2 regions of the Kitasatospora sp. NPDC089797 genome follow, and region 1 is predicted to be linked to the other one. Evidence: predicted binding sites of a transcription regulator. Region 1 holds the regulator's gene; the other holds the start of a gene.

The links. Region 1 encodes HrcA, which represses chaperone genes, less so after heat shock. Its sites were predicted from a motif close to TTNGCACTCNGNNNNNCNGAGTGCNAA; they were not measured.
Region 2: the regulator HrcA is predicted to act here: its motif matches at 1,328-1,354, upstream of groES (co-chaperone GroES).

The regions. Positions count from the first base shown of each region.
Region 1 is NZ_JBFBGS010000046.1:12,504-27,010, reverse strand. It holds gene AB0O91_RS30615 (S41 family peptidase) at 1-3,190, opposite strand, end outside; gene AB0O91_RS30610 (16S rRNA (uracil(1498)-N(3))-methyltransferase) at 3,351-4,100, opposite strand; gene dnaJ (molecular chaperone DnaJ) at 4,179-5,318, opposite strand; gene hrcA (heat-inducible transcriptional repressor HrcA) at 5,400-6,434, opposite strand; gene htpX (zinc metalloprotease HtpX) at 6,702-7,622, shown strand; gene AB0O91_RS30590 (hypothetical protein) at 7,645-8,229, shown strand; gene AB0O91_RS30585 (DUF3097 domain-containing protein) at 8,254-9,087, shown strand; gene AB0O91_RS30580 (Uma2 family endonuclease) at 9,078-9,635, opposite strand; gene hemW (radical SAM family heme chaperone HemW) at 9,676-10,905, opposite strand; gene AB0O91_RS30570 (long-chain fatty acid--CoA ligase) at 10,962-12,884, opposite strand; gene AB0O91_RS30565 (ABC transporter ATP-binding protein) at 13,218-14,507, shown strand, end outside.
Region 2 is NZ_JBFBGS010000003.1:8,061-22,567, forward strand. It holds gene groL (chaperonin GroEL) at 1-746, opposite strand, end outside; gene groES (co-chaperone GroES) at 880-1,185, opposite strand; gene AB0O91_RS03265 (class I SAM-dependent methyltransferase) at 1,476-2,645, shown strand; gene AB0O91_RS03270 (polysaccharide deacetylase family protein) at 2,653-3,567, opposite strand; gene AB0O91_RS03275 (hypothetical protein) at 3,647-3,907, opposite strand; gene tsaD (tRNA (adenosine(37)-N6)-threonylcarbamoyltransferase complex transferase subunit TsaD) at 3,904-5,010, opposite strand; gene rimI (ribosomal protein S18-alanine N-acetyltransferase) at 5,003-5,509, opposite strand; gene tsaB (tRNA (adenosine(37)-N6)-threonylcarbamoyltransferase complex dimerization subunit type 1 TsaB) at 5,533-6,189, opposite strand; gene AB0O91_RS03295 (hypothetical protein) at 6,346-6,912, shown strand; gene AB0O91_RS03300 (hypothetical protein) at 7,009-7,203, opposite strand; gene tsaE (tRNA (adenosine(37)-N6)-threonylcarbamoyltransferase complex ATPase subunit type 1 TsaE) at 7,334-7,828, opposite strand; gene AB0O91_RS03310 (alpha/beta hydrolase) at 7,944-9,335, opposite strand; gene alr (alanine racemase) at 9,332-10,531, opposite strand; gene AB0O91_RS03320 (NAD(P)H-hydrate dehydratase) at 10,695-12,170, opposite strand; gene glmS (glutamine--fructose-6-phosphate transaminase (isomerizing)) at 12,379-14,235, opposite strand; gene coaA (type I pantothenate kinase) at 14,335-14,507, shown strand, end outside.

The DNA.
Region 1 (14,507 bases):
GCACGCCCTCGGCGAGCTGGGGGTCCTCGCCGGCCGCCCAGTGGTGCGGGGCGAAGGGCACCTCGACGTCCGGGTCGACGCCGTGGTTCTCCAGGCCCCAGCCGTAGTTCTCCAGCCACATCGCGTACTTGGGCTGGGTGACCAGGGTGCCGTCGACCAGTTGGTAGCGGCTGTCGATGCCGATCACCCCGCCCCAGGTGCGGGTGCCGACCACCGGCCCGATGCCGAGCGCCTGGACGGCGGCGTTCACGATGTCGCCGTCCGAGCCGGACATCTCGTCGGCGATGGCGACCACCGGCCCGCGCGGGGCGTCCATCGGGTAGGGCACCCCGTGGTCGGTGTCCCGGATCGCGTACCAGCCGATGATCCGCCGGGCCAGCTTCTCTATCACCAGCTGCGAGGTGTGGCCGCCGCGGTTGCCCCGGACGTCCACGACCAGGCCCTCCCGGGCCATCTCGGTGGACAGGTCGCGGTGCAGCTGGGCCCAGCCGGCCGTCTGCATGTCGGGGATGTGCAGGTAGCCGAGCCGGCCGCCGGACAGGTCGCGCACCGCGGCCCGCCGGCCGGCCACCCAGTCGTGGTAGCGCAGGGCCTCCTCGTCGGCGAGCGGCACGACCACCGGGTGGCGCGGGCCGCCGCCGTCCTTACCGACCACGGTCAGCTCGACCGGCTGCCCGGCGGTGCCGGCCAGCAGCGGCGCCGGGCCGGCGACCGGGTCCACCGGGCGGCCGTTGACGGCGAGCAGGGCGTCGCCCGGGCGGATCGCGGCGCCGGGCGCGGCCAGCGGCGAGCGGGCCCGGGGGTCGGAGGACTCGCCGGGCAGGATCCGGCCGATCCGCCACTGGCCGCCGTCGTCGACCAGGTCGGCGCCGAGCAGGCCCTGGCGCCGAGCGGGCTCGGTGTAGCGGCCGTACGGCACCACGTAGGCGTGCGAGGTGCCGAGTTCGCCGTGCACCTCCCAGAGCAGGTCGACCAGTTCGTCGTGCGAGCCGACCCGCTCGACCAGCGGCCGGTAGCGCTCCAGGATCCCGGTCCAGTCCACCCCGCCGAGGTCGGGGCGCCAGAAGTTGTCCCGCATCAGGCGGCCGTTCTCGGCGTACATCTGCCGCCACTCGGCGGCCGGGTCGACGGTCACCCGCAGCCGGGCGAGGTCGACGGTGGTCTCGTCGTCCTCGCCGCCCGCCTTGTGGCCGGCCGGGACGATCCGCAGCTCGCCCTCGTCCAGCACGGCCACCCGGGTGCCGTCCCCGCTGACCGCGAAGCCGTCGACGCCGTGCACCAGTTGCTCGACCCGGCGCTTGCGCAGGTCGAAGCGCTCCAGCACCGGTCGGGGCCGCTCGTCCTCCAGGGAGGCCGCCTCGTCGCCGAGTTCGCCGAGCAGCGGCGCCCTGGTCCACAGCAGGCCGTCCTTGGCGGCGCGCAGCGCGTGGAAGCGGCCGCCCTCGACCGGGAAGGGGACGATCCGGTCGGCGATGCCGTCCAGGTCCAGCCCGGTGGCGGGCCCGGCCCCGGCCGCGGCCTCCGCGCCGTCCGCCGGGCGGGCCTTGGACTCGTCCTCCTCCCCGCCGGGGGCCCGTCCGGCGCGCTGCGGGCCGAACGGGGACGGCGTCTCGGCGGCGAGGGTGACCAGGTAGGGGCGGCAGCCGTTCGGGAAGAACAGGCCGAAGGCGTGGGCGTCGTAGACCGGGTCGAAGTTGCGCACCGACAGGAAGGCCAGGTAGCGGCCGTCCGCGGTGAAGGCGGGCGAGGTGTCCAGGAAGCGCTGCGGGGTGACCTCGCCGACGGTACGGGTGGCCAGGTCGGCCAGCACGATCTGGCGCAGCGAGTACGGGCCCATCCGGTGCACCGGGCGGGACCACGCCAGCCGGGCCGAGTCCGGGCTGAACACCAGCCCGCTGACCTCGCCGTCGGTGCTGCGGTCCAGTTGGTGGACGGCGCCGTCGGCCAGCCCGACCAGCAGCACCCGGCCGTCGTGCACGCCGAGCGCGGCCTGCCGGCCGTCCGGGGAGACCACCAGCGAGTTGACCCGGCCCAGCTGCCCGGCGGCCAGCCGGCGGCGCTCCGGGCCGTACACGTCGGGGGCGTACTCCAGGGCGTCCTCGCCCTCGGCGTCGGACACCCAGAGCACGCCCTGGGTGCCGTCCGGGGCGGGCACCACCCGGGCCAGCCGGGCGCGCACGCCCGGGGTCTCGTCCAGCACCCGGGCCGGGCCCTCCCGGTGGGTCAGCCAGTGCACGCTGCCGCGCACCACCACGGCCCCGGCCCGGCCGGTGCGGTCCGGGGCGACCGACTCCAGCCAGTGCGCGGCGGGCACCGGGCGGGGGCGGCGGCCGGTGCGCGGGCCGGCCAGCCGGATGTCCAGGCGGCGCGGCGCGGCGGTGTCCAGGTCGTCCAGCAGCCAGAGGTCGCCGGCCCGGTGGAAGACCACCCGGGTGCCGTCGGTGGCGGCGCCACGGGCGTAGAAGCCGTCCGGGTCGCCGGTGTGCCGGCGCAGGTCGGTGCCGTCCGGGCGGCTGGACCAGAGCTCGCCGACGCCCTCGTGGTCGGACAGGAAGGCGATCCGGCCGCCCCGGCCGCCCTGCCCGGCCACCCAGAGCGGGGAGTCGAGGTTGCCGTCCAACTCCTCGTGGACGCGCTCGAACCGGTCCCGCCCGAGCCACAGCCGGCCCGCCCGGCCGCCCCGGTAGCGCTTCCACCAGGCCGGCTCGCGGTTGTTGGCGGTGACCAGCAGCACCCTCCCGCCGTCCGGCTCGAAGGCCAGCCCGCCGACCGGCCCGTACGGCAGCCGCGCCGCCGCGCCGCCGTCCAGCGGCAGCGCGTGCGCCCAGCTGCGGCGCCCGCCGGCCTCGCCCGCGCCGGTGGTGGCGATCGGGCGCCCGTCCGCCGTCCACCCCTGCACCCGGGTCAGCTCGTTGCCCCAGTGGGTGAGCCGCCGGGACGGACCGCCGTCCACCGGCAGCACGTGCACCTCCGGGGCGCCGTCCCGGGTGGAGGTGAAGGCGAGGTGCCGACCGTCCGGGGAGAACCGGGGGTGACGCACCGGCACGTGGTCGGCCGTCAGCCGCCAGGCCCGGCCGCCGTCCAGCGGGGCGAGCCAGAGGTCGTCCTCGGCGACGAAGGCCACCAGATCGCCGTGGAGGTGGGGCTGGCGCAGGTAGGCGCCGGTGGAGGTGCTCAGCGAGTCCGTCACCCGGTCAGCGTAGGCAGGTGCGGGTACGATCCGCTCCGTTTTCCGGCAACTGCCGTCCGGCGTGCGGGAATCCGGCCTCCCCGGGCCCGCCGTCGAAGCCCTGGGAGTCGGAGCTCCGGGAGTCGAGGCTCTGGGAGTCGAGGCTCTAGGAGTCGGAGCCCTAGGACCAGCGGCCGGTGCGCCCCAGCAGCAGCGCCCCGGCGGCCACCCCGGCGGTCGAGGTGCGCAGCACCGAGGGCCCGAGCCGGTACGGCCGGGCGCCCGCCTCGGCGAAGGCGGCCAGCTCCTCCGGGGAGACCCCGCCCTCCGGGCCGACCACCAGCACGACGTCCCCGCCGGCCGGCAGCGCGGCCTGCGCCAGCGGCTCGGCGCCCTCCTCGTGCAGCACCGCGGCGAGGGCGGCCTGCGCCAGCAGCGGCGCCAGCTGCCGGGTGGTCGCGAGTTCGCGCACCTCGGGGAAGCGCAGCCGGCGGGACTGCTTGCCCGCCTCCCGGGCGGTGGCCCGCCACTTGGCGAGCGCCTTGGCGCCCCGCTCGCCCTTCCACTGGGTGATGCACCGGGAGGCGGCCCAGGGGACGACCACGTCCACGCCGACCTCGGTCATGGTCTCCACGGCCAGTTCGCCGCGGTCGCCCTTGGGCAGGGCCTGGACGACGACGATCCGCGGCGCCGGTTCCGGCTCGCGGCGCACCGCGGTGACCGTGACCTCGATCGCGTCCTTGCCGAGCACCCCGGCGACGGTGCCGTCCACGCCGAGCCCCAGGCCGTCCGCCAGGGTCACCGCCTCGCCGGCCTCCAGTCGCTTCACCGCGGCCGCGTGCCGCCCCTCCGGCCCGTCCAGCCGCACCACGGCCCCGGGCGCGGCGGCGGCGATCCGCTCGGTCTCGACGACGAAGACGGGCGCGGTCATGACGGGGAACCTCCGGGAAGGGAACGGGAACACCGCAGGGGTGCCGGGGACCAGCCCCCGGCACCCCTGCGTGGACGACTACCGGCCGTTGAAGGCGTCCTTCAGGCGCGAGAACAGCCCCTGCTGGCCCGGCGCGAACTGGCCGGACGGGCGCTCCTCCCCGCGCAGCACGGCGAGCCGGCGCAGCAGCTCCTCCTGCTCGGCGTCGAGCTTGGTGGGCGTCTGCACCTCGACGTGCACTATCAGGTCGCCCCGGCCGCCGCCGCGCAGGTGGGTGATGCCCCGGCCGTGCAGCGGGATCGACTGGCCGGACTGGGTGCCGGGCCGGATGTCGACCTCCTCCAGCCCGTCCAGGGTCTGCAGCGGCACCTGGGTGCCGAGCGAGGCGGCCGTCATCGGGATGGTGACGGTGCAGTGCAGGTCGTCGCCGCGCCGCTGGAACACCGCGTGGGTGGTCTCGGCGATCTCGACGTACAGGTCGCCGGCCGGGCCGCCGCCGGGGCCGACCTCGCCCTCGCCGGCCAGCTGGATGCGGGTGCCGTTGTCCACGCCCGCCGGGATCTTGACCGTCAGGGTGCGACGGGCGCGCACCCGGCCGTCGCCGGCGCACTCGGGGCACGGGGTCGGCACGACGGTGCCGAAGCCCTGGCACTGCGGGCACGGGCGGGAGGTCATGACCTGGCCCAGGAAGGAGCGGGTCACCTGGGAGACCTCGCCCTTGCCGCGGCACATGTCACAGGTCTGCGCGGAGGTGCCGGGGGCCGCGCCCTCGCCGCTGCACGTGGTGCAGGTGACGGCGGTGTCGACCTGGAGCTCCTTGGTGGTGCCGAAGGCGGCCTCCTCCAGGGTGATCTCCAGCCGGATCATGGCGTCCTGGCCGCGGCGGGTGCGCGAGCGCGGGCCGCGCTGGCCGGCCGCGGCGCCGAAGAAGGCGTCCATGATGTCGGAGAAGCCGAAGCCCGCCGCGCCGGCCCCGAAGCCGCCCGCGCCGCCGCCGCCGGGCGACAGCGGGTCGCCCCCGAGGTCGTAGACCTGGCGCTTCTGCGGATCGGAGAGCACCTCGTAGGCGGCGTTGATCTCCTTGAACCGCTCCTGCGTCTTCGGGTCCGGGTTGACGTCCGGGTGCAGTTCGCGTGCCAGGCGCCGGAACGCCTTCTTGATCTCGTCCTGCCCCGCATCCCGTCGGACGCCGAGTACCGCGTAGTAGTCCGTGGCCACCAAATGCTCCGCTTGTTCCGCCTGTAGTAGTGCTGCTGCGACTGGTCTCCGCCGTCGAACCCCTCGACGGCGGCTGCTGTGCTACGACTCGGCCAGGATCTGGCCCACGTACCGTGCCACCGCCCGCACCGCCCCCATTGTGCCCGGGTAGTCCATCCGGGTCGGACCGATCACACCCAGTTTGGCCACGCTCTCGTCGCCCGAACCGTAACCGACCGAGACGACCGAGGTGGAATTCAGCCCCTCGTACGCGTTCTCCCGCCCGATCCGGACCGTCATCGCGGCGTCCGTGGTCTCACCCAGGAGGCGGAGCAGGACGACCTGTTCCTCCAGCGCCTCCAGCACCGGCTGGATGGTGAGCGGGAAGTCGTGCCCGAAGCGGGTCAGGTTGGCCGTGCCGGCCAGCATGATCCGCTCCTCGTTCTGTTCGGCGAGCGCCTCGAACAGCGTCGCCAGGACCGTACTGACGGTCGGCCGGTCGGCCTGCTCGAAGGCCGCCGGGAGTTCCTCCAGCAGCCCCGGGACGTCCGGCAGCCGCTGGCCGGCCGCCCGCGCGTTGATCCGCGAGCGCAGGTCCGCCAGGACCGTCTCGCCGACCGTGCCCGGGCAGTCGACCATCCGCTGCTCGACCCGGCCGGTGTTGGTGATCAGCACCAGCATCACCTTCGCCGGGGCCAGCGCCACCAGCTCGATGTGCCGGACCGTGGAACGGGTCAGCGAGGGGTACTGCACCACGGCCACCTGGCGGGTCAACTGGGCGAGCAGCCGCACCGTGCGCATGACCACGTCGTCCAGGTCGACCGCGCCGTCGAGGAAGTGCCGGATCGCGCGGCGCTCCGGGGAGCTCATCGGCTTGATCTCGGCGAGCTTGTCGACGAACAGCCGGTAGCCCTTGTCGGTGGGGATCCGCCCCGCACTGGTGTGCGGCTGGTGGATGTACCCCTCCTCCTCCAGCGCGGCCATGTCGTTGCGCACCGTGGCCGGGGACACCCCGAGGTTGTGCCGTTCCACCAGGGCCTTGGAGCCGACCGGCTCCTCCGTGCCCACGTAGTCCTGGACGATCGCGCGCAGCACGGCGAGCTTGCGGTCGTCCAGTTGGCGGACCTCTCCGGCCATGGGGCACGCACCTCCGTCTTCGCACGTTGTCCGTCTGTGATGCTGCGAGCCGCTCCGGGGAGGACCCCGACCCTGGCACTCTGCACGCACGAGTGCCAAAACCGTACCTGCCAGTGTACGGCCCGGGTCCTACCGCAGGAACGGCCCGGCCGGGGTGATCCTGCCCGCAGTTCCGGACGGCCGCCCCGACACTCCGTGCGCGCGGGTGGTGCCCCGGGGCCGTCCGGGTGGCAGCATCGAAAGCGACGGCGAACGGAGGAGCAAGCGATGTCGAGCTCGGGCCAGCACACCCGCTTCGCGCCGGACCGCGGCCTGACCAGCCGCATGGTCGGGACGATGTTCGTGATCGGGCTGCTGTACGTCGGTTTCACGGGCCTGCTGATCGTGCTGCTGCGCGGGGCCTGGCCGCTGATCGTGCTGATCTCCGGCGGGCTGTTCGTGGCCCAGTTCTGGTTCAGCGACAAGATCACCGAGCGGGCCATGGGCGCCCACGAGGTGACCCCGGAGCAGTACCCCCAGCTGCACGGCACGGTCGACCGGCTCTGCGCCCTGGCCGACATGCCCAAACCGCGCGTGGCGGTCGCCGACAACGACATGCCGAACGCCTTCGCCACCGGCCGCAACCCGCAGAACGCGGTGGTCTGCGTCACCACCGGCCTGCTGCGCCGGCTCGAACCGGAGGAGCTGGAGGGCGTCCTCGCGCACGAGCTGTCGCACGTCGCCCACCGGGACGTCGCGGTGATGACCATCGCCGGGTTCCTCGGCGTGCTCGCCGGGGCGATGACCCGGATCGCGATGTACGGCGGGTTCATGGGCGGCAACCGCAACAGCAACGACCAGAACGCGGCCATCGCCGCGCTGATCATCCCGCTGGTGTCGATCGTGGTCTACGCGATCAGCTTCCTGCTCACCCGGCTGCTGTCCCGCTACCGGGAGCTGGCCGCCGACCGGGCCGCCGCGCAGCTCACCGGCCGGCCCAGCGCACTGGCCTCGGCCCTCACCAAGGTCACCGGGCAGATCGCCGCCATCCCCACCGAGGACCTGCGCAAGTCCCAGCCGTACAACGCCTTCTACTTCGCCCCCGCGCTGAGCGCCCGGGAGACCGCCTCCCAGCTGCTCTCCACCCACCCGACGCTGGAGAAGCGGCTGGCCCAGCTGGCGAAGATCTCCGAGCAGCTCGGCCGCTGACCCCTACCCGGAAGGGACCCCCGTGGGAATCCTGGACGCCCTGTTCGGCCGCACCAAGCCCGTCAAGCCCGACCTCGACCAGCTGTTCGGCCTGCCGTCCGCCGCGCTCACCCTGGAGGCCGGGGCGGGCTTCCTGCCCACCGGGCTCGGCTCGGTCTGCTTCGCCGCCGTCGAGGGCGGGGCCTTCGTCCAGGTGGAACAGCAGGTCCGGGCCCTGCTGGACGCCGACACCGAGCGCGGCGGCGTCCCGGTGGAGGCCTCCAAGGACGGCTACGGCTACTCCTGGCTGCTCGCCCGGCACACCCCCGAGGAGCTGCCGGAGCTGGTCAACGACCTGCACGCGGTCAACAGCGAGCTGGAGGCCAACGGCTTCGGCCCGCAGCTGCTCTGCTCGCTGGTCGGCTTCCGCAACGCGGAGGGGCAGTCGCTGGCCCTGGTCTACCTCTACAAGCGCGGCACCTTCTACCCGTTCGCCCCGATGCCGGGCGGCGGGGAGCGGCGCAACAGCCCGCTGGAGCTCCAGGTCAACGCGCTGCTGGGGAACGACCTGCGGCTGGAGAAGGACCTCAGCCGCTGGTTCCCGGTGTGGGGCGCGCCGGGCCTCTGACGGGCCGTCCGTAGACTCGCCCCCATGCGCAGCCACCAGTACGGACCCGACCTCACCCCGCCGTGGAAGAAGCAGCAGCCGGCGCCCGAGGTGCCGGCCGAGCGGGACCTGGTGGTCGAGGAGGCGGCCAGCGGCTTCTGCGGGGCGGTGGTGCGCTGCGAGAAGACGGCCGAGGGGTTCACCGTCACCCTGGAGGACCGCTTCGGCAAGCACCGGGTCTTCCCGCTGGTCCCGCGCGGCTTCCTGCTGGAGGGCCGGACCGTCACCCTGGTCCGCCCCGCCGCCCCTGCCGCGCCGCGCACCCCCGCCCGCACGGCCTCCGGCTCCCTCGCCGTCCCCGGCGCCCGGGCCCGGGTCGCCCGCGAGTCCCGGATCTACGTCGAGGGACGGCACGACGCCGAGCTGGTCGAGCGGGTCTGGGGCGACGACCTGCGGATCGAGGGCGTCGTCGTGGAGTACCTCCGGGGCATCGACGACCTCCCCGCGATCGTCGCCGACTTCGCCCCCGGCCCCGGCCGCCGCCTCGGCGTCCTGGTCGACCACCTGCTCCCGGGCACCAAGGAGCACCGGATCGCCGCCCAGGTCACCGGCGACTCGGTGCTGGTCGTCGGCCACCCCTACATCGACGTCTGGCAGGCCGTGAAGCCCTCCTCGGTCGGCATCCCCGCCTGGCCCGCCGTCCCCCGGGGCGAGGACTGGAAGGAGGGCACCTGCCGCCGCCTCGGCTGGCCGGTGGACACCCCGGCCGCCTGGAAGCGGATCCTGTCGACGGTGGACAGCTACAAGGACCTGGAGCCCGAACTCCTCGCCAAGGTCGAGGAGTTGATCGACTTCACGGCCCTGCCGGGTCAGGAGTAGGTCTGGAACTCCGAGGTGTCCAGAGTGAGCTCCAGCACGTCCAGCGGGATCGGCTCACCGAACTTCGCGGTCCGCTCAACCGCATAGTCCGGCTGGCCCGAGGTGGCCGCCCGGCCAGGTTCGGTGAGCAGCACACAAACGCCCTTGATCGGGTCGACGATCAGGTAGGCGGGAATCTGGCCCTCCGCATAGAGTTCCCGCTTGGTCTGGTAGTCGCGCAGGACGCTGGTCTTCGAGACCACCTCGACCACCAGGGTCACCGCGAGCGCGGGCAACAGCCGGCCGTGCTCCTCCACTGTTCCACGCTCGAACACGACCAGGTCCGGCTGTGGCTCGCTGGCGTCGCGAGGAAAGGCCACATCCTGGGTGGTCAGGGCATTCCACCGGGCGTACGGCGCCTGGTGCTGGATCGCCCGGATGATGAGGTTGTGGACCATGTCGGGCCCGGCCATCATCACGATTTCCCCCCTGATGAGTTCGGCCTTGAAGCCTTCAGGGACCTCCAGGTTCTCGAAGATCCCGGTCATCCGATCATCGATGGCGGTCATCGCACGCTCCCTCCGACGGCTGACACCACGTTAACGACTATCAGTCCACCAGGTCACGGACGACGCCGTCCGCCAGGAGGCGGCCCTGGAGGGTGAGGGCGGCGCGGCCCTGCCCGTACGGCTCCTCGGCGAGGAGGCCGTCGGCGAGGGCCTTGGCGGCGGCACGGCGGCCGGTGGCGGTCAGCAGGTCCAGCGGGATGCCGCGCTCCAGGCGCAGTTCGAGCAGGATGCGCTCGACCCGTCGGTCCTCCTCGCTCAGCACCTCGCGGCCCAGGGCCGGGGTGCGCCCCTCGGCGAGGGCCCGGGCGTAGGCGGCCGGGTGCTTGGCGTTCCACCAGCGGACGCCGCCGACGTGGCTGTGGGCGCCGGGGCCGGCACCCCACCAGTCCGCGCCGGTCCAGTAGAGCTCGTTGTGGCGGCAGCGGCCCTCGGGGGTGGTGGCCCAGTTGGAGACCTCGTACCAGGAGTAGCCGGCCGCGCCGAGCGCCTGCTCGGCGATGAGGTAGCGGTCGGCGTGCACGTCGTCGTCGATCATCGGGAGTTCGCCGCGCTTGACCCGGGCGGCCAGCTTGGTGCCGTCCTCGACGATCAGCGAGTACGCGGAGACGTGGTCGGGCCCGGCGCCGATCGCGGCGTCCAGGGAGGCCCGCCAGTCGTCGTCGGACTCGCCGGGGGTGCCGTAGATCAGGTCCAGGTTGACGTGCCCGAAGCCGGCCTCCCGGGCCTCGGCCACGCAGGCCTCCGGGCGGCCGGGGGTGTGGTGGCGGTCGAGCAGCCGCAGCACGTGCGGGCGGGCGCTCTGCATGCCGAAGGAGATCCGGTTGTAGCCGCCCTCGCGCAGTTCGGCCAGGTAGGCCGGGTCGACGGACTCCGGGTTGGCCTCGGTGGTGACCTCGGCGCCCGGGGCGAGCCCGAACTCCTCCCGCAGCGCGGCGAGCATCTTCACCAGGTCGCGGGCGGGCAGCAGGGTCGGGGTGCCGCCGCCGAGGAAGACCGTCTCCACCGGCAGGTCGACGTCCCCGAGCACCCTGCGGGCGTGCCGGATCTCGGCGACCACGTTGTCCGCGTAGGTCTCCTGCGAGGCGACCGCCCCGGAGGAGCGCAGCTCGGTGGCGGTGTAGGTGTTGAAGTCGCAGTAGCCGCAGCGGCTGGCGCAGTACGGCACGTGCAGGTAGAAACCGAACGGCCGCCGGCCCAGCCCGGTGAGGGCGTGCGCGGGCAGGGAACCGTCGGACGGCACCGGTTCGCCGTCGGGGAGTGCGGAGGGCATGACCCCATTGTCCCGTACGGCCCGCGAAGCCCGCGCGGACCGTACGGGAACCGGGCTCAGGCCTCGTTGGCGCCCGCGTACATCGCGGCCACCGCGTCCGCGTAGGTCCGCTCGACGACCGGGCGCTTGATCTTCAGGCTCGGGGTGAGCTCGCCGTGCTCGATGTCCAGGTCGCGCGGCAGCAGGTGGAACTTCTTGATCGTCTGCCAGCGCTGGAGGTCGGCGTTGACCCGCTTGACGAAGCCCTCGATCAGCTGCTGCACGGCCGGGTCGACGGCCAGTTCGGCGTAGCTGCGGCCGGCCAGGCCGCGCTCGGCGGCCCACGGCATCAGCACCGCCTCGTCCAGGCCGATCAGCGCGGTGCAGTAGTTGCGCCCGTTGCCGATCACCAGGATGTTGCTGACGAACGGGCAGACCGCCTTGAACTTGCCCTCGACCTCGCTGGGCGCCACGTACTTGCCGCCGGAGGTCTTGAAGAGGTCCTTCTTGCGGTCGGTGATCCGCAGGAAGCCGTCGGCGCTGAGCTCGCCGATGTCCTCGGTGTGGAACCAGCCGTCCGGCTCCAGCACCTCGGCGGTCTTCTCCGGCAGGTCGTGGTAGCCGCGCATCACGCCGGGGCCGCGCAGCAGGATCTCGCCGTCCTCGGCGATCCGCACCTCGGTGCCCGGCAGCGGGCGGCCGACCGTGCCGATCCGCACGTCCTCCTTGCGGTTGACGCAGGAGCCGGCGCTGGTCTCGCTCAGCCCGTAGCCCTCCAGGATCGGCACCCCGGCGCCGAGGAAGAAGTAGCCGATCTCCGGGGCGAGCGCGGCGCTGCCGGAGACCGCGCCGCGCAGCCGGCCGCCGAAGGCCGCCCGGATCTTCGCGTACACCAGCTTGTCGGCGACCGCGTGCTGCAGCCGCAGGCCCAGCGGGGCGCTCTCGACGCCGGTGGCGATCCGGCTCTCCTGGACCACCCGGGCGTGCTCGCGGGCGACCTTGGCGGCCCACAGGAAGATCTTGTACTTGGCGCCGCCCTCGGCCCGGGCCCGGCCCGCGATGCCGTTGTAGACCTTCTCGAAGATGCGCGGCGCGGAGGCCATCACGGTGGGCCGGATGGCCGGCAGGTTGTGGATGATCCGGTCGACCCGACCGTCCAGCGCCATCACGTGGCCGGTGGCGATCTGGCCGGAGATCAGGGTCTTGCCGAAGACGTGCGACAGCGGCAGCCACATGAACTGGACGTCGTCGGGGCCGAGCAGGCCGCTGGACTCCTGGGCCCTGCCCTCGTAGGCCCAGCAGTCGTGCACCAGGCGCACGCCCTTAGGGCGGCCGGTGGTGCCGGAGGTGTAGATGAGGGTGGCCAGCTGCTCCCGGTCGAGCGCGGCCACGGCCTTCTCGACCGCGTCCGGGTGCTGCTCCAGGTACTCGGTGCCGCGCCGCTCCAGCTCGGCCAGGGTGATCAGGTCCAGCCCGGCCGCCTCGGGAGCCTCGGCGGGCGCGTCGAAGAGGATCACGGTGCGCAGCTCGGGCAGCTCGTCGATGTGCTCGACGGCCTTGGCCAGCTGGGCCGCGTTCTCCGCGAACAGGGCCCGGGAGCCGGAGTTGGCGAGGATGAAGGCGGTCTCGTCCGCGTTGGTGCTCGGGTAGACCGTGGTGATCGCGGCACCCGCGCACATCGCGCCGAGGTCGGTGAGGACCCACTCGACCCGGGTGGAGGAGGCCAGCGCGACCCGGTCCTCCGGCCGGATGCCCAGCGCCATCAGGCCGGCGGCCACCGCTCTGACCCGGACCGCGGTCTGCGCCCAGGTCAGCGAGCGCCACTGCTCGGCGCCCGGTGCGCCGTCCGCGGCGTGCTCGTCGACCGAGACGGGGTAGCGGTAGGCCTCGACGTTCGGGGTGGCGGCGACGCGCTCCAGGAACAGGTGGGCGACGGAGGCCGGACGCCCGGCGACGATGTCGGCACTGCCGGAGTCGATCAGGGACTGCGCGGAACTCAACGAGACCTCCGGAGGCGGGTGGCCGTCTGAGGGATTGTCGCGGCGTCCGTGGGGGCGGGCACCGGGCGCCGGTCCACGCGGGCGGTGGGCGATACCGGTCAGTAACAAGGGCGCAGTCAGCAGCCTAGGGGGAAATCGGTCATTCCGTAAGGGGGAGGATCGAGCTGACACGCCCCCGCACCACCGGTGACCGGCCCGTCGGCCCGGTGACCTGCCCCGCAATGGCAAAGGCCCGGCAAACCTCCAGCGGACAGCCCCCGATTGGCCCGTACGACGCCGTGGAACCACGAGAATTGGGGTGCGAACCCGACCGGCGACGACAAGAGTGTGCTAGTGCTGATCAGACTGCTCCGGGCGTACCTGCGCCCCTACTCCCGACCGATCACCCTGCTGGTGGCCCTCCAGCTGGTGTCCACCCTCGCGGCGCTCTACCTGCCCACGCTCAACGCCGACATCATCGACCAGGGCGTGGTCAAGGGCGACACCGGCTACATCCTGCGCGTCGGCGCCGTGATGATCGGCGTCACCCTCGTCCAGGCGCTGTGCTCGATCGGCGCCGTCTACTACGGCGCCCGCACCGCCATGGCCTTCGGTCGCGACGTCCGGGCCGCCGTCTTCGACCGGGTGCAGAGCTTCTCCTCCCGCGAGGTCGGCCAGTTCGGCGCCCCCTCGCTGATCACCCGCACCACCAACGACGTCCAGCAGGTCCAGATGCTGGCCCTGATGAGCTTCACCCTGATGGTCGCCGCACCCATCATGTGCGTCGGCGGCATCATCATGGCGCTCAACCAGGACGTCCCGCTGTCCGGGCTGCTGCTCGCCGTCATCCCCGCCCTCGGCGTCGTCGTCACCCTGCTGGTCCGGGCGCTGCGCCCGAAGTTCCGCAGCATGCAGGTGCGGATCGACACCGTCAACCGGGTGCTGCGCGAGCAGATCACCGGCATCCGGGTCATCCGCGCCTTCGTCAAGGACGACCACGAGCAGAACCGGTTCGGCGAGGCCAACGAGGACCTCACCCAGGTCGCCCGGCAGGTCGGCCGGCTGATGTCCGTCATGTTCCCGGCCGTGATGCTGGTCGTGAACGTCTCCAGCGTCGCCGTGCTCTGGTTCGGCGCCCACCGGATCGACAGCGGCGCCATGCAGATCGGCGCGCTCACCGCCTTCCTCTCCTACCTGATGCAGATCCTGATGAGCGTCATGATGGCCACCTTCATGTTCATGATGGTGCCGCGCGCCGAGGTCTGCGCCGAACGCGTCCAAGAGGTCCTCGGCACCTCCTCCAGCGTCGTCCCGCCCAGCGCCCCGGTCACCGAACTGCTGCGCCGCGGCCACCTCGAACTGCGCGACGTCGACTTCCGCTACCCCGGCGCCGAGGCCTCGGTGCTGCGCGGCATCGACCTCACCGCCCGCCCCGGCGAGACCACCGCCATCATCGGCTCCACCGGCAGCGGCAAGTCCACCCTGCTCGGCCTCGTCCCCCGGCTCTTCGACGCCACCTCCGGACAGGTCCTGCTCGACGGCGTCGACGTGCGCGAACTCTCCGGCGACACGATCGCCGACAGCGTCGGCATCGTCCCGCAGAAGCCGTACCTGTTCACCGGCACCGTCGCCAGCAACCTCCGC
Region 2 (14,507 bases), on a different contig from region 1:
ATCAGCAGCGGCTTGGAGGCACCGCTCTGCAGGATCTTCTCCAGCAGCGGCAGCAGCTCCTGGATGGAGGAGATCTTGCCCTGGTTGATCAGGATGTACGGGTCCTCGAGGACCGCTTCCTGACGCTCGGCGTCGGTGACGAAGTACGGCGACAGGTAGCCCTTGTCGAACTGCATGCCCTCGGTGAAGTCCAGCTCCACGCCGAAGGTGTTCGACTCCTCGACGGTGATGACACCGTCCTTGCCGACCTTGTCGATCGCCTCGGCGATCAGCTCGCCGACCTGGGTGTCCTGCGCGGAGAGGGACGCGACGGCGGCGACGTCGTCCTTGCCCTCGATCTCGCGGGCGATGGACAGCAGGTGCTCGGAGACGGCGGCGACGGCCTTGTCGATGCCCTTCTTCAGGGCGGCCGGGCCGGCACCGGCGGCGACGTTGCGCAGACCCTCGTTGACCAGGGCCTGGGCCAGCACGGTGGCGGTGGTGGTGCCGTCGCCCGCGACGTCGTTGGTCTTGGTGGCGACCTCCTTGACGAGCTGCGCGCCAAGGTTCTCGTACGGGTCGTCCAGCTCGACCTCACGGGCGATGGTGACACCGTCGTTGGTGATGGTCGGGGCACCGAACTTCTTGTCGATGACGACGTTGCGGCCCTTGGGGCCGATGGTCACCTTGACGGTGTCGGCCAGCTTGTTGACACCGCGCTCCAGCGAGCGGCGGGCGTCCTCGTCGAACTGCAGGATCTTCGCCATGTTCCCTATTCCCTCGGGGCTACGGCCGGCCGACCGGCCGCCGAACTACGTGAACCAACAACCACGCCCCGGGCCCCTGTCACTAGGGACACGGATCCGGGGCGGGTCGGAACGACTTGCTTCTCGGTACTGCTTACTTCTCGATGATGGCGAGAACGTCGCGAGCCGAGAGGACGAGGTACTCCTCGCCCCGGTACTTCACCTCGGTGCCGCCGTACTTCGAGTACAGGACGATGTCACCGACGGCGACGTCGAGCGGCAGACGCTGGCCGTCCTCGAAGCGACCCGGGCCGATGGCCAGGACGACGCCCTCCTGGGGCTTCTCCTTGGCGGTGTCCGGGATAACCAGGCCGGAGGCCGTGGTGGTCTCGGCGTCGAGCGGCTGGACCACGATGCGGTCCTCGAGCGGCTTGATGGCAACCTTGCTGCTGGTGGTCACGTCCGAGCTCCCCTTCGGAGATTACGGGGTTTTCTAACGGGTAGGTGGCGAACCTGCGGGCCTGCCGTCGCGGGGGTCAGACACACGTCTTCGCGTTAGCACTCCCCCAGTGGGGAGTGCCAAGGATGACCTTAGGCCGCCGTTAGCACTCAGTCAACCAGAGTGCCAACGACGCGCCTGCGGATCCCCGGCCGCGGCTGAGCGGCCGTACTCGTGTGCGGGCTGCGGACCGGGAAGCGGACCCGGTGCCGGGACCGGGACCCGGGCCGCCGACCGGTCAGAATGGGCCCGTGGACACCGAGAACCTCCAGCCCCTGCTGACCCCCGAGGGTCAGGCCCTGCTCGCCGAACTGCGCGAGTTCGCCCCCGAGGAGGAGCTGACGCTGGCCACCCGGCTGCGGCGGGAGCACCCGGCCGAGCTGGTGTCCGCGGCCTTCGGGCAGGCGCGGCTGCGGCAGCGGGCGCGGGCGAAGTTCGGGGCGGACGCCGACCTGATGTACTTCACGCCCAACGGCGTCGAGCAGTCCACCCGGCGCAGCGTGGCCGAGTGGCGGGCCCGCCGCTTCGCCGACCTGGGCGTGCGGCGGCTCGCCGACCTGTGCTGCGGCATCGGCGGGGACGTGCTGGCGCTGGCCCGGGCCGGGATCCACGTGCTGGCCGTCGACAAGGACCCGGCGGCCTGCGCCGCCACCGCGGCCAACGCCGCCGCGCTGGGCCTCGCCGACCTGGTCGAGGTGCGCTGCGCGGACGTCGCCGAGGTGGACGTCACCGGCTACGACGCGGTCTTCACCGACCCGGCCCGGCGCACCTCGCGCGGCCGGGTGTTCGACCCGGAGGCGTACGCCCCGCCGCTCTCCTGGGCGGTCGAGGCCGGGCGGCGGACCCCGATCGGCGCACTGAAGGTCGCCCCGGGCATCCCGCACGAGGCCGTGCCGGCGGACGCCGAGGCCGAGTGGGTCTCCGACCACGGGGACGTCAAGGAGGCGGTGCTCTGGTTCGGCACCGGGGCGACCCGGCCGCACCGCGCCACCCTGCTGCCGCACGGCGCGAGCCTGACCGGCGGCGACCTGCCCGACCCGCCGGCCGGCCCGGTCGGGCGCTACCTGTACGAGCCGGACGGCGCGGTGATCCGGGGCCACCTGGTGGCCGAGGTGGCCGAGCAGGTCGGCGGCCGGCTGATCGACCCGAAGATCGCCTACCTGACCTCGGACCGGCTGGTCGCCACCCCGTACGCGCACGCCTTCGAGCTCACCGACGTGCTGCCGTACCACGTCAAGAAGCTGAAGGCGCTGCTGCGCGAGCGCCGGGTCGGCACGGTGGTGATCAAGAAGCGCGGGATGGCGATCACCCCGGAGGAGCTGCGCCGTCAGCTCAAGCCCTCCGGGCCGAACAGCGTCACGGTGATCCTCAGCCGCACCGACGACGGGCCGCTGATGATGCTGGGGCAGCCGGTCGGCTGAGCAGGCCCTACGACGCGGGCGCCTGGATGTAGTCCTCCAGCCGGGCCACCGAGAAGCCCTGCTCCTGGATCCGGGCCAGCAGGTCCCCGAACATCTGGGTCATGGTGGCGCCCTTGAGCTCCTTGGGGCCGCGGAAGTGCGCCAGGATGATGTCCCCGGGCTTCAGCTTCTTGTCGCCCGCCTGGTACTGCATGTCGTGGATCTGCATCGACTCGCGCCAGAGCACGATCGCGCGCGGACCGCACTTCTGCACCGAGGTGTTGAGCATCGGGGTGTTGGCGCCGTCGCCGAACGGCGGGCGGAACAGCAGCGGGGCGGTGCCGTACTGCTGGGTCAGCGCGGCCTGGTCGTCGCAGATCTCGGACTTCTGCTTGTCCGCCGACAGCTTGCTCATCACCGGGTGGGTGACGGTGTGGTTCTGGATGTGGTTGCCCAGCGCCTGGAGCGGCTTGAAGTAGCCGTAGTCGTTCTTGACGATGTCCTTGGTCAGGAACATCGAGATCGGCACCTTGAGGTCGGTCAGCATCTCGACGAACTTCGGGTCCTTCTCGGCACCGTCGTCGATGGTGACGAAGACGACCTTGTCGCTGGTCTTCACGTCGCTGAACACCGGTACGGTGCCGGTGCGTTCGAGCTTGATCGGCTTGTCGGCGGGCGGCGCCGGGGCCGGCGCGAGCGGCTTGAGGTTCCACTTCGCCCAGGCCGCGGCGTCGCCCTGGGCCGGGGCCGGGGCCGCGCCGGGGGTGGTGGCGGCGGCGGTCGGCGTGCCGCCGGCGGCGGACGCCCGGGGCGCCGCCGTGGTCGCGGCGGGTGCGGCACTGCCGCCGCCGCCCCCGTTGTCCCCGCACGCGGTGGCGAAGGCCAGCAGGGCCAGCGCCCCCGCCGCGTACGTCCTGGTCCTGCTCAGCCCGTCCCTGTTCACCGCAGCGCGCTCCCGGTCCCGTCCAGCCTTTTCTCAGCTATGCACGGTAGCGGCCGTGGCGGCGGTTCCCGTCCAGGGCCTACTCGACGTGGTCGCTGGTGAAGGACCAGCGGTGCACCGGGCGGCCGAGCAGCCCGGCCGGCGGGTCGGCGACCGGCACCGGCTCGCCGCTCCACCAGGTGATCAGCAGCACCCGCTCACCGGGGGCGGAGAGCAGCTCGACCCGCTCCAGCCCGGCCGCGCCGCGCACCGCCAGCAGGACGGACTCCCGTACCCAGGCGGCGAGTTCGGCGCCGCGGCCGGTCGCCGCGCGGGCCTCCCACATCGCGGCGACGGTCATGCCGCGCCACCGCCGAGGGCGTCGTAGGCCTGGCCGTGGAGGTCGCCGTGTCCGACCGCCGCGCCCGGGACGTGGGGGTCGGTCACCGGCAGCGAGGAGTCGGCGGACAGGTCGAAGGCGGAGGGGGTACGGCCCCGCCACACCATCTCGGAGCCCAGCGCGGCGACCATCGCGCCGTTGTCGGTGCACAGGCCCGGCCGGGGCACCCGCAGCCGGATGCCGGCCCGGTCGCAGCGCTGCTGGGCCATCTCGCGCAGCCGGGAGTTGGCCGCGACACCGCCGCCGATCATCAGGTGGTCGACGCCGTTGTCCTTGCACGCCTTGACGGCCTTGCGGGTGAGCACGTCGGTGACCGCCTCCTGGAAGGAGGCCGCGACGTCGGCGATCGGCACCTCCTCGCCGGCCCGGCGCTTGGCCTCCACCCAGCGGGCGACGGCGGTCTTCAGGCCGGAGAAGGAGAAGTCGTACGCGGGGTCGTTCCTCCCCGACAGGCCGCGCGGGAAGTTGATCGCCTTCCGGTCGCCCTCGCGGGCCGTCCGGTCGACGATCGGACCGCCCGGGAAGCCCAGGCCGAGCACCCGGGCGACCTTGTCGAAGGCCTCGCCGGCCGCGTCGTCGATGGTCGCGCCGAGCGGGCGGACGTCGGTGGTGATGTCCTCGCTGAGCAGCAGCGAGGAGTGCCCGCCGGAGACCAGCAGGGCCATCGTCGGCGAGGGCAGCCGGCCGTGCTCCAGCTGGTCGACGCAGATGTGCGAGGCGAGGTGGTTGACCCCGTACAGCGGCTTGTCCAGCGCCCAGGCGTACGCCTTCGCGGCGCTGACGCCGACCAGCAGCGCGCCGGCCAGGCCGGGGCCGGCGGTGACGGCGATGCCGTCCAGGTCGCTGGCCTTGACCCCGGCGGTGTCCAGGGCGCGCTGGATGGTCGGGACCATCGCCTCCAGGTGGGCGCGGCTGGCGATCTCCGGGACGACGCCGCCGAAGCGGGCGTGGTCGTTGACGCTGGAGGCGACCGCGTCGGCCAGCAGCGTGGTGCCGCGCACGATGCCGACGCCGGTCTCGTCGCAGGAGGTCTCGATGCCGAGGACGAGCGGTTCGTCAGCCATGGGGGGTGTCCTTCGGTTCCTTCGGGTCGGTGCCGTCGGTGCGGTCGGTGCCGTCGAGGCTCGGGTGGTCGAGGCGCATCACCAGCGCGTCGATGTTGGCGGGCTGGTAGTAGCCGCGCCGGATGCCCACCGGTTCGAAGCCGTGGCGCTCGTACAGCCGCTGGGCGCGCTGGTTGTCCACCCGGACCTCCAGCAGCAGGTCGTCACAGCCGCGCCGGGCGGCCTCGTGGATCAGGTCGGTGAGCAGGGCCGTGCCGAGACCGGCGCCCTGGTGGCGCTCGTCGACGGCGATGGTCTGGACGTCGCCCTCGCCGGCCACGGTCATCAGACCGGCGTAGCCGACGATCGTGCCGTCCGCGGCGGTGGCCACCGAGTAGTGGCGGGTGCCGCCGGGGTGGGCCTCGGCGAGCTCGGACCAGAACATCCCGTGGGACCAGGCGTCCTCGGGGAACAACCGGAGCTCCAGGTCCATCACCGGCGCGATGTCCCACCAGCGCATCGGGCGCAGGGTGGTGCCGTGGTTCACGCCGGGAGCACCGCCTTGTAGCCGGCCGGGACCTGGGCGTCCGGGCGGCGCAGGTACAGCGGGACGTTCGGCAGCAGCTCCCGCCCGGCGGCCAGCTCGGCGGCGGCGAAGCCGGCCAGCGCGCCGGCCGAGACGTGCTCGGGGCCGTGCGCGCCCGGGAAGGCCTCGGGGTAGAGCAGCGCGCCGGCGCCCACCGCGCGGGGAGCGGGGGTCAGCTCGGCCGGGCGGTCCACGCCGGGGCCCTCGGTGCGGTTGCCCTCGGCGTCGTACGAGGCCCAGTAGACCTCCTTGCGGCGCGCGTCGGTGGCGACCGTGAACGGCTCCCCGGCCAGGCCCTCGGCGCGGGCCTGGAAGGCGATCGCGTCCAGGGTGCAGACGCCGTGCACCGGCAGCCCGAGCGCGTGGCCGAGCGCCGCGGCGGTCACCAGGCCGACCCGCAGACCGGTGTACGGGCCCGGGCCGACGCCGACCGCGATGCCGGTGAGCCGGTGCTTGTCCACCCCGGCGGCCCGCAGGACCTGGTCGATCGCGGGCAGCAGCAGTTCACCGTGGCGCCTGGCGTCGACCTGGTGGGTCTCGGCGAGGACGCCCGTGCCGTCGTGGACGGCGGCGGTGACGGCAGGGGTAGCGGTGTCGAACGCGAGCAGCAGCACGGGTCAAGGTTAGACCGACGTTGGGCCGACCGGCCGATCGAGCTGGTGTCCCCCTCGGGAACACACGTACTGGGCACTGCCGACCCGCCCGAGGGACCTGGCACGATAAGGGCGGTACGAACAGCGGACGGCGGCGGGAGCGGGCACGTGGCGAAGATGGGTCCTGGAGTGGTGGTCACGGGGTTGACCCTGGGGGCCCTGGCGGTGGTGAGCCTGCTGGCCTTCCAGGCCAACGGCGCGCAGGACCGCGCGGGCGGGCCCCGGCCGACCGTCGCCTCGACGTCCACCGGCCCGGCCGCCTCCGCGACGCCGAGCGCCTCCGCCACCCCGACCGTCCCGCCGCTGCCGACCACCTCCGGCAGCGGTACGCGGGTGGTCTACTCGGCCGGCAGCCACGTCGTCTGGCTGGTCGACCCGAAGAAGAACCCGCAGGTCACGGCCGCCTTCGTGGTCACCCCGGGCTCCGTCGAGCCGACCCCGGGCAGCTACTCGGTGTACAGCCGCACCCAGACCGCGACCGGCACGGACGGCAAGCAGATCGAACACGTGGTGCGGTTCGCCCAGCAGAACGGCGTGGTGTTCGGCTTCAGCTCGGCGCTGGACGGCGCGACCCCGAGCGCCGACCCGAAGACCAAGACCGGCGGCATCCGCAGCGGCCGCGCCGAGGGGCAGCTGCTCTGGGACTTCGCGCCGAACGGCACCAAGGTGGTCGTGGTCGCCTGACCCCGTGGTCGTCCGGCCGCGCGGTCGTCCGGCCGAACGGCGGGCGCCCGCCCGGCGCGGGACCTCCCGGCGCGGAGCGGGACCGCGGGGCACCGGTCACGCGGCCCGGGGCGCTCCCGCCTCGGGCTCCTCGTCGTGCCGGGACCCCGGTTCGGGCGGGGTGGACACCGCCTCGGCGGCCGCGCAGGCGGCCAGCAGTGCCCGCATCGGCTCCCCGGGAGCTCGGCGGGCGGACTCTCCGGCCCCGGCGGTGCGCGCGGCGCGCTCCGGGGCGGGGGTGGTGCTCGACATGGCGCCTCCCTAGTTAGGCAGACCTAACCGCAGCACCCATCCCACCACGCCCGGCACCCCGCCCGCAACACCTTGCCGACAGCCTGTCGGTAAAACGGCGGAACCCGGTCGACCGGCGCCGGGCCCGTCCTCAGGCCAGCTCGGCCAGCCGCACGTCAGCCCAGCGCTCGCCGATGCCGGCCAGCACCACCCGGCGCGGGTCGTGGTCCTCCCCCGCGGTGTCGCCGATCGCCCGCTCGATCCGGACCTCCAGCCGGTCCTCGGAGAGCCGCTCGACCTTGCCCTCGCCCCACTCGACCACGACCACCGACTCCGGCAGCGAGACGTCCAGGTCGAGGTCCTCCATCTCGTCCAGGTCCCCGCCCAGCCGGTACGCGTCCACGTGCACCAGGGCCGGGCCGCCGACCAGCGAGGGGTGCACCCGGGCGATCACGAAGGTCGGCGAGGTCACCGCGCCGCGGACCTGGAGCCCCTCCCCCAGGCCGCGGGTCAGCGTGGTCTTCCCCGCCCCCAGCTCGCCGGAGAGCAGCACCAGGTCACCCGGCCGCAGCAGCGCGGCCAGCTCCCGGCCGAGCCGGCCCATCCGCTCCGGAGTGGGGACGGTGAGAGTGGCGTGCGAGCCCATGCGCGTGTCTTGCCCTTCGGTCCGTAGGCGCGCCGACCACCGGCCGCCACGGCTACGGTGCCACATCGCGGCCCCCCGCCGTGGCGCGCGGGGCCCGGGCGGCCCCCGCCGGGTCTCAGACGGGGTCGGCGGCCGGATCCCCGGACGGGTCCGCGGGCCGGTCCGGCCCGGCCGGTTCGTCGGCGAGCGCGAGGACGGCGGGCGGCAGCGGCGCGGCACCGACGAAGTCCGCGGCCCGGCGCAGCAGCACCGCCAGCTCGTGGTCGACCAGCTCCGGGCACTCCAGCAGCACCAGGTGCCCGGCGCCCTCGACCAGCACCAGCTCGGCGCCCGGCAGCCGCTCCGCCATCGCCTCGCTGTGCGCGGAGGGCGTCAGCAGGTCCTTCGTCCCGGCCAGCACCAGGGCCGGCAGGCCGCGCAGGGCGGCCAGCGCCCCGTACTTCTCGTGCGCCCCGAACACCGGGTAGAACTCGGCGACCACGTCGATCGGGGTGGCGTCCAGCAACTGTTCGGCGAAGCGCACCACGCCGGGGTCGACGTCCCGGCTCCCGAAGGAGAACCTCCGGTAGAAGACGGCGGCCACGTCCGAGCCGAGCCGCCGGCTCGCCTCGACCAGCTCGACCTGCCGGCCGAGCAGCTTCACCACCCCGGGCGCGACCTTCTTGAACAGCTTCGCCCCGGCCTTCGGCAGGCCGAGGCTCACCTCGTTCCAGTCCCCCGCCAGGGTGCCGATCAGCGCGACCCCGGCGACCCGCTCCCGGAACAGCTCCGGGTGCTGGTCGGCCAGCGCCATCACCGTCATGCCGCCCATCGAATGGCCCACCAGCACCAGCGGCCCGGTCGGCGCGACGGCGTCGATCACCGCCTTGAGGTCGCCGCCCAGCTGGTCGATCCCGGCCGGCTCGCCCGCCAGGTACGAGCGGGAGCGCTCGGAGCGGCCGTGGCTGCGCTGGTCCCAGAAGACCAGCCGCAGGCCCTCGCGCAGTGCGGCCCGCTGGAAGTGCCAGCTGTCCTGGTTGAGGCAGTAGCCGTGGCTGAACACCACGGTCAACCGCGGGGCGCTGTCATTCGCCCGCTCGCCTCCAGGGCGCTCCGGACCGGTGCCGACGGTCGGCGCTCCGGCGAGCCCTCCTCCGTCGGTCGCCGGCCGCTTCTCCCTTTCGGCACCGGCGCGCCCCTTCGGCTCGCGGCGGTGGCCGCCCGGCTCGGCCTCCTCCCACCCCGTGCCGTCCAGCTCGACGTACAGCTCGGTGCCGTCCGGCGCGGCCACCGTCAGCGGGCGCCCGCGCAGCGAGCCGTAGGGGGCGGCCGCCTCCAGCTCGGCCCGGGCCCGGCGGCGCATCGCCCGGCCGACCGTCAGCCGCTCGATCGCGACGCCCGCCGCCGCGCCGGCCGCCAGCACACCGACCGAGATCCCGATCACGCCGGCCCGGCTCACCCCGGAGGCCGCGTCGGCCGCCTTGGCCACCGCCGCGACCGGGTTGCCGCCGCCCGGCGTTTCGGTCATGCCGTGCGACCCCCGTCGTGACTGCCGTCCAGGTAGCGGCGCGGCACCCGGGCGCCGATCCGGGTGATGATCTCGTACGAGATGGTGCCGCAGGCGCGGGCCCAGTCCTCGGCGGTCGGCTCACCGCGATCGCCGGCGCCGAACAGCAGCACCTCGTCGCCGATCGCGGGGGTGTCGCCGCCCAGGTCCACCACGAACTGGTCCATCGCCACCCGGCCGGCCACCGTGCGCCACTTGCCGTCGATCTGCACCGGGCCGGTACCGCTGGCGTGCCGGGGCACGCCGTCGCCGTACCCGACCGGCACCAGACCCAGCGTCGTCGGACCGGGCGTCACGTAGTGGTGGCCGTAGCTGACCCCGTGCCCGCCGGGGACGTGCTTGACCAGCGCCAGCCGGGCGGACAGCGCCATCACCGGGCGCAGCCCGAAGTCGGCCGGCGAACCCACCTGGGGCACCGGCGACAGCCCGTACGCGGCCAGGCCGGTGCGGACCAGGTCGAAGTGCGACTCGGGCAGCAGCAGGGTCGCCGGGGAGTTGGCGATGTGCCGCACCTCCGGGCGCACCCCGGCGGCCTCGGCGGCCGCCAGCGCGGCGCGGTAGGAGTCCAGCTGGGCCTGGATCGACGGGTGGCCGGGCTCGTCGGCGGCCGCGAAGTGCGACCAGATGCCGACCACCTTCAGCAGCCCCCCGGCCTCGGCCCGCCGCACCTCGGCCAGCAGCTCCGGCCAGTCGTGCGGCTGGCAGCCATTGCGGCCGAGCCCGGTGTCGGCCTTCAGGTGCACCCGCGCCGGGATCCCGGTCTCCCGGACGGCCGCCAGCAGCTCGTCCAGCGCCCACCGGCCGCTGACCGAGATGTCCAGGTCCGCGCGCAGCGCCTCGCGCCACGGCCCGCCGGGCGTCCACAGCCAGCACAGGATGCGCGCCTGCTCGGGGCGGATGCCCGCGGCGCGCAGCGCCAGCGCCTCGTCCGGCGTCGCACAACCGAGCCAGCCGACCCCGTTCGCGACCGCCTCGCGGGCGCACGCGACCGCGCCGTGGCCGTAGGCGTCCGCCTTGACGGCGAGCATCACCGCCGCGCTCCCGACGCGCTCCCGCAGGGCCGCGAGGTTGCCGCGCAGGGCGGCGAGATCGATGGTCGCCTCGGCCCGTACGCCGTCGGTGAGGGTGGCCGTGCCGGTCGTGTTCGCAGTTGTCATCAGGGTCAGTCTCCCAGACGTCCCGGAGTCCTCGCCGAACGGCCCGGCAGCGCGGCGGTCGGCGCCGCGGCCTCCCGCACCCCGCCGACCTGCGGCGAACGGCCCGTCCGCCCTGGTGAGGACGCGGCGAACGGACGTTCCGGTTCCGCCCCCGCGGCAGGCGCTACGGCTGCCGGACCGCCCGCCAGACCGTCGGCAGCGCCTCCGCCACCGCGAGCGCCGTCACCGGCGCGCCCGGGTCACCCGCCGCCTCCCGGCCCGCCAGGCCGTGCAGGTAGGCGGCCGCCGAGGCGGCGTCCAACGGGGTCAGACCGGCGGCCAGCAGGGAGCCGGCCAGCCCGGCCAGGACGTCCCCGCTGCCCGCGGTGGCCAGCCAGGGGGTGCCGGTGGGGTTCACCCGGACGGCCCCGCCCGGGTCGGCGACCACGGTGGTGGAGCCCTTCAGCAGCACGGTGGCCCGGTAGCCGGCGGCCAACCGGCGGGCGGTGGCGAGCCGGGCGGCGGCCAGGTCGTCGGCGGCCGGCGGCGGGGTGCCGTCGGCGCCGGCCAGCAGCCGGGCGGCCTCCCCGGTGTGCGGGGTGAGCAGGGTGGGCGCGGTGCGGCCGGCCAGCGCGGCCGGGCCGAGCCGGCCCAGTTCGGTCAGCCCGTCCGCGTCGACCAGCACCGGGACGTCGCTCGCCAGCGCCTCGGTCAGCGCCTGCCGCGCCCCCTCGCCGCCGCCCGGGCCCACCACCCAGGCCTGCACCCGTCCGGCCCCGGCCGGTCCGCCCTCGGTGACCAGCGTCTCGGGGAAGCGCCGCACCACCTCCTCGGCCGCCGTACCGACGTACCGGACGGCCCCCGCGCCGCCCCTCAGCGCCCCGGCGACCGCCAGCAGCGCCGCCCCCGGGTAGCGCGCCGAGCCGGCCGCCACCCCGACCACGCCGCGCCGGTACTTGTCGCTCTCCGCGCCCGGCAGCGGCAGCAGCCCGGCCACGTCCGCGTGCTGCAGGGCCGTCACCTCCGGCTCCGGCGGCGCCAGCCCGATGTCCACCAGCTGCACGGCCCCCGCGTACTCGGCCCCGGGGTCGATCAGCAGACCGGGCTTGTAGGTGCCGAAGCAGACCGTAACGTCCGCGCGCAGCGCCTCCCCGGGCACCTCGCCGCTGTCCGCGTCCACCCCGCTGGGCAGGTCCACCGCGACCACCGTCCCGCGCCGCCCGGCCCGGGCGTACGGCACGGCCTCCGGGCGCAGCCCGCCCCGGCCGCCGATCCCGACGATGCCGTCCAGCACCAGGTCCGCGCACGAGAAGTCGGCCAGGCCGACTTCCTGATCCGCTGTCGCCCGTCCGCCCGCCGCCCGCAGGGCCGCCAGCCCGCCCGGGTGCGCCTTCTCCGGGGCGAGCAGCACCGCCGTCACCCGCGCCCCGCGCCGGGCCAGTCGCGCCCCGGCGTACAGGGCGTCACCCCCGTTGTCCCCGCTGCCCGCCAGCACCGTCACCCGACTGCCGTACACCCGCCCCCGACGCCGGGTCAGCAGCCGCGCACAGGTCGCCGCCAGCCCGGCGGCCGCCCGCTGCATCAGCGTGCCCTCCGGCAGCCGCGCCATCAGCGCGGCCTCGGCGGCCCGGACGGTTTCCACAGGGTGTGCATGACGCATGGGGAGGGCTCCTTCAGCGATCGGCTACCGCCGACGCTAGCCCGCGCCGCCGCCCCACGGGGCCGGGCCTGCGGCACACTTTCGGGTGACACCCACGTCGTTCCCCCGCCGGTGCCGGTCCGTACGCCCTTCCCGCCCCGTTCTCCTTCACGCTCGACACGGCGCCCCTGCGGTAGGGCACAGCCACCGCAGGGGTGCCGAGCGCGACTTACTCGACGGTGACCGACTTCGCCAGGTTGCGCGGCTGGTCGACCTCGTGGCCCTTGGCCGTGGCCAGCTCGCAGGCGAAGACCTGGAGCGGGACGGTGGAGACCAGCGGCTGGAGCAGGGTCGGGGTGGCCGGGATGCGGATCAGGTGGTCCGCGTACGGCACGACCGCCTCGTCGCCCTCCTCGGCGATCACGATGGTGCGGGCGCCGCGGGCCCGGATCTCCTGGATGTTGGAGACGATCTTGTCGTGCAGGATCGACCGCCCGCGCGGCGAGGGCACGACCACCACGACCGGCAGCCCCTCCTCGATCAGCGCGATCGGGCCGTGCTTGAGCTCGCCCGCCGCGAAGCCCTCGGCGTGCATGTAGGCGAGCTCCTTGAGCTTGAGCGCACCCTCCAGGGCCACCGGGAAGCCGACGTGACGGCCGAGGAACAGCACCGAGCGGGCGTCGGCCAGCGAACGGGCCAGCTCGCGCACCGGCTCCATGGTCTCCAGCACCTGCTCGACCTGCTTCGGCGCGTCGCCGAGCTCGCGGATGATGGTGAAGATCTCGTCGCCCCACTTGGTGCCGCGCACCTGGCCCAAGTAGAGGGCGACCAGGTAGCAGGCGACCAGCTGGGTCAGGAACGCCTTGGTCGACGCGACCGCGACCTCCGGCCCGGCGTGGGTGTACAGCACCGCGTCCGACTCGCGCGGGATGGTGGAGCCGTTGGTGTTGCAGATCGCCAGCACCTTGGCGCCCTGCTCCCGGGCGTGCCGCAGGGCCATCAGGGTGTCCATGGTCTCGCCGGACTGCGAGATGGCGATGACCAGCGTGCCCGGGCCCATGATCGGGTCCCGGTAGCGGAACTCCGAGGCGACCTCGACCTCGCAGGGGATGCGGGTCCAGTGCTCGATCGCGTACTTGGCGATCATGCCCGCGTGGAACGCGGTGCCGCAGGCGACGATGACGACCTTGTCCACCGAGCGCAGGTCGGCGTCGGAGATGCGCAGCTCGTCGAGGGTGAGCCGGCCGTCGGTGCCGATCCGGCCGAGGAGGGTGTCGGCGACGGCCTTCGGCTGCTCGGCGATCTCCTTGAGCATGAAGTAGTCGTAACCGCCCTTCTCGGCGGCGGACGCGTCCCAGTCGACGTGGTACTCGCGCACGTCGGCCGGGGTGCCGTCGAAGTTGGTGACGGTCACGCCCTCCCGGCGCAGCTCGACGACCTGGTCCTGGCCCAGCTCGATCGCCTCGCGGGTGTGCGCGATGAAGGCCGCGACGTCCGAGGCGAGGAAGTTCTCGCCCTCACCGCGACCCACCACCAGCGGCGAGTTGCGGCGGGCGCCGACCACCACACCGGGCGCGTCCGCGTGCGCGGCCACCAGGGTGAAGGCGCCGTCCAGCCGGCGGCAGACCACGCGCATGGCCTCGGCCAGGTCACCGTCGTACACCTCGCCGAGCAGGTGGGCGACGACCTCGGTGTCGGTCTCGGACCGGAGGGTGTGGCCGCGCTCGGCGATCTCGGCGCGCAGCTGGGCGAAGTTCTCGATGATGCCGTTGTGGACGACGGCCACCCGGCGGTCGTCGTCCAGATGGGGGTGGGCATTGGCGTCCGTCGGGCCGCCGTGGGTGGCCCAGCGGGTGTGGCCGATGCCGGTGGTGCCGCCGGGCAGAGGGGACTCGGCGAGCGACTTCTCCAGGTTGACGAGCTTTCCGGCCCGCTTGTCCGTGACGAGACTCCACTGCCCCTGGGAGTCCTGCGCCTGCACCGCGACACCGGCCGAGTCGTAGCCCCGGTACTCCAGTCGCTGCAGGCCCGCGATAACTACGTCGAGGGCGGACTGCGCGCCCACGTATCCAACAATTCCGCACATGCGTGCCAGCATAAGGGCGGTTCTGTGGCCGTATTCCCGTCTTCCGCGAACGCTGCGTGACCGACACCACAACCACGGTGAACTCCACGACGGCTCACAATGGAGCATGTGCTGACCGAACTCTGTACGCGGGGCGCCGCCACGCCCGGCCCGTCCCCGTCCCCCTACGTGGACCTCAGTCGGGCCGAGTGGAGCGCGCTGCGCGAGCGTACGCCGCTGCCGCTGACCGCCGAGGAGGTGGAGCAGCTGCGCGGCCTCGGCACAGCCCTCGA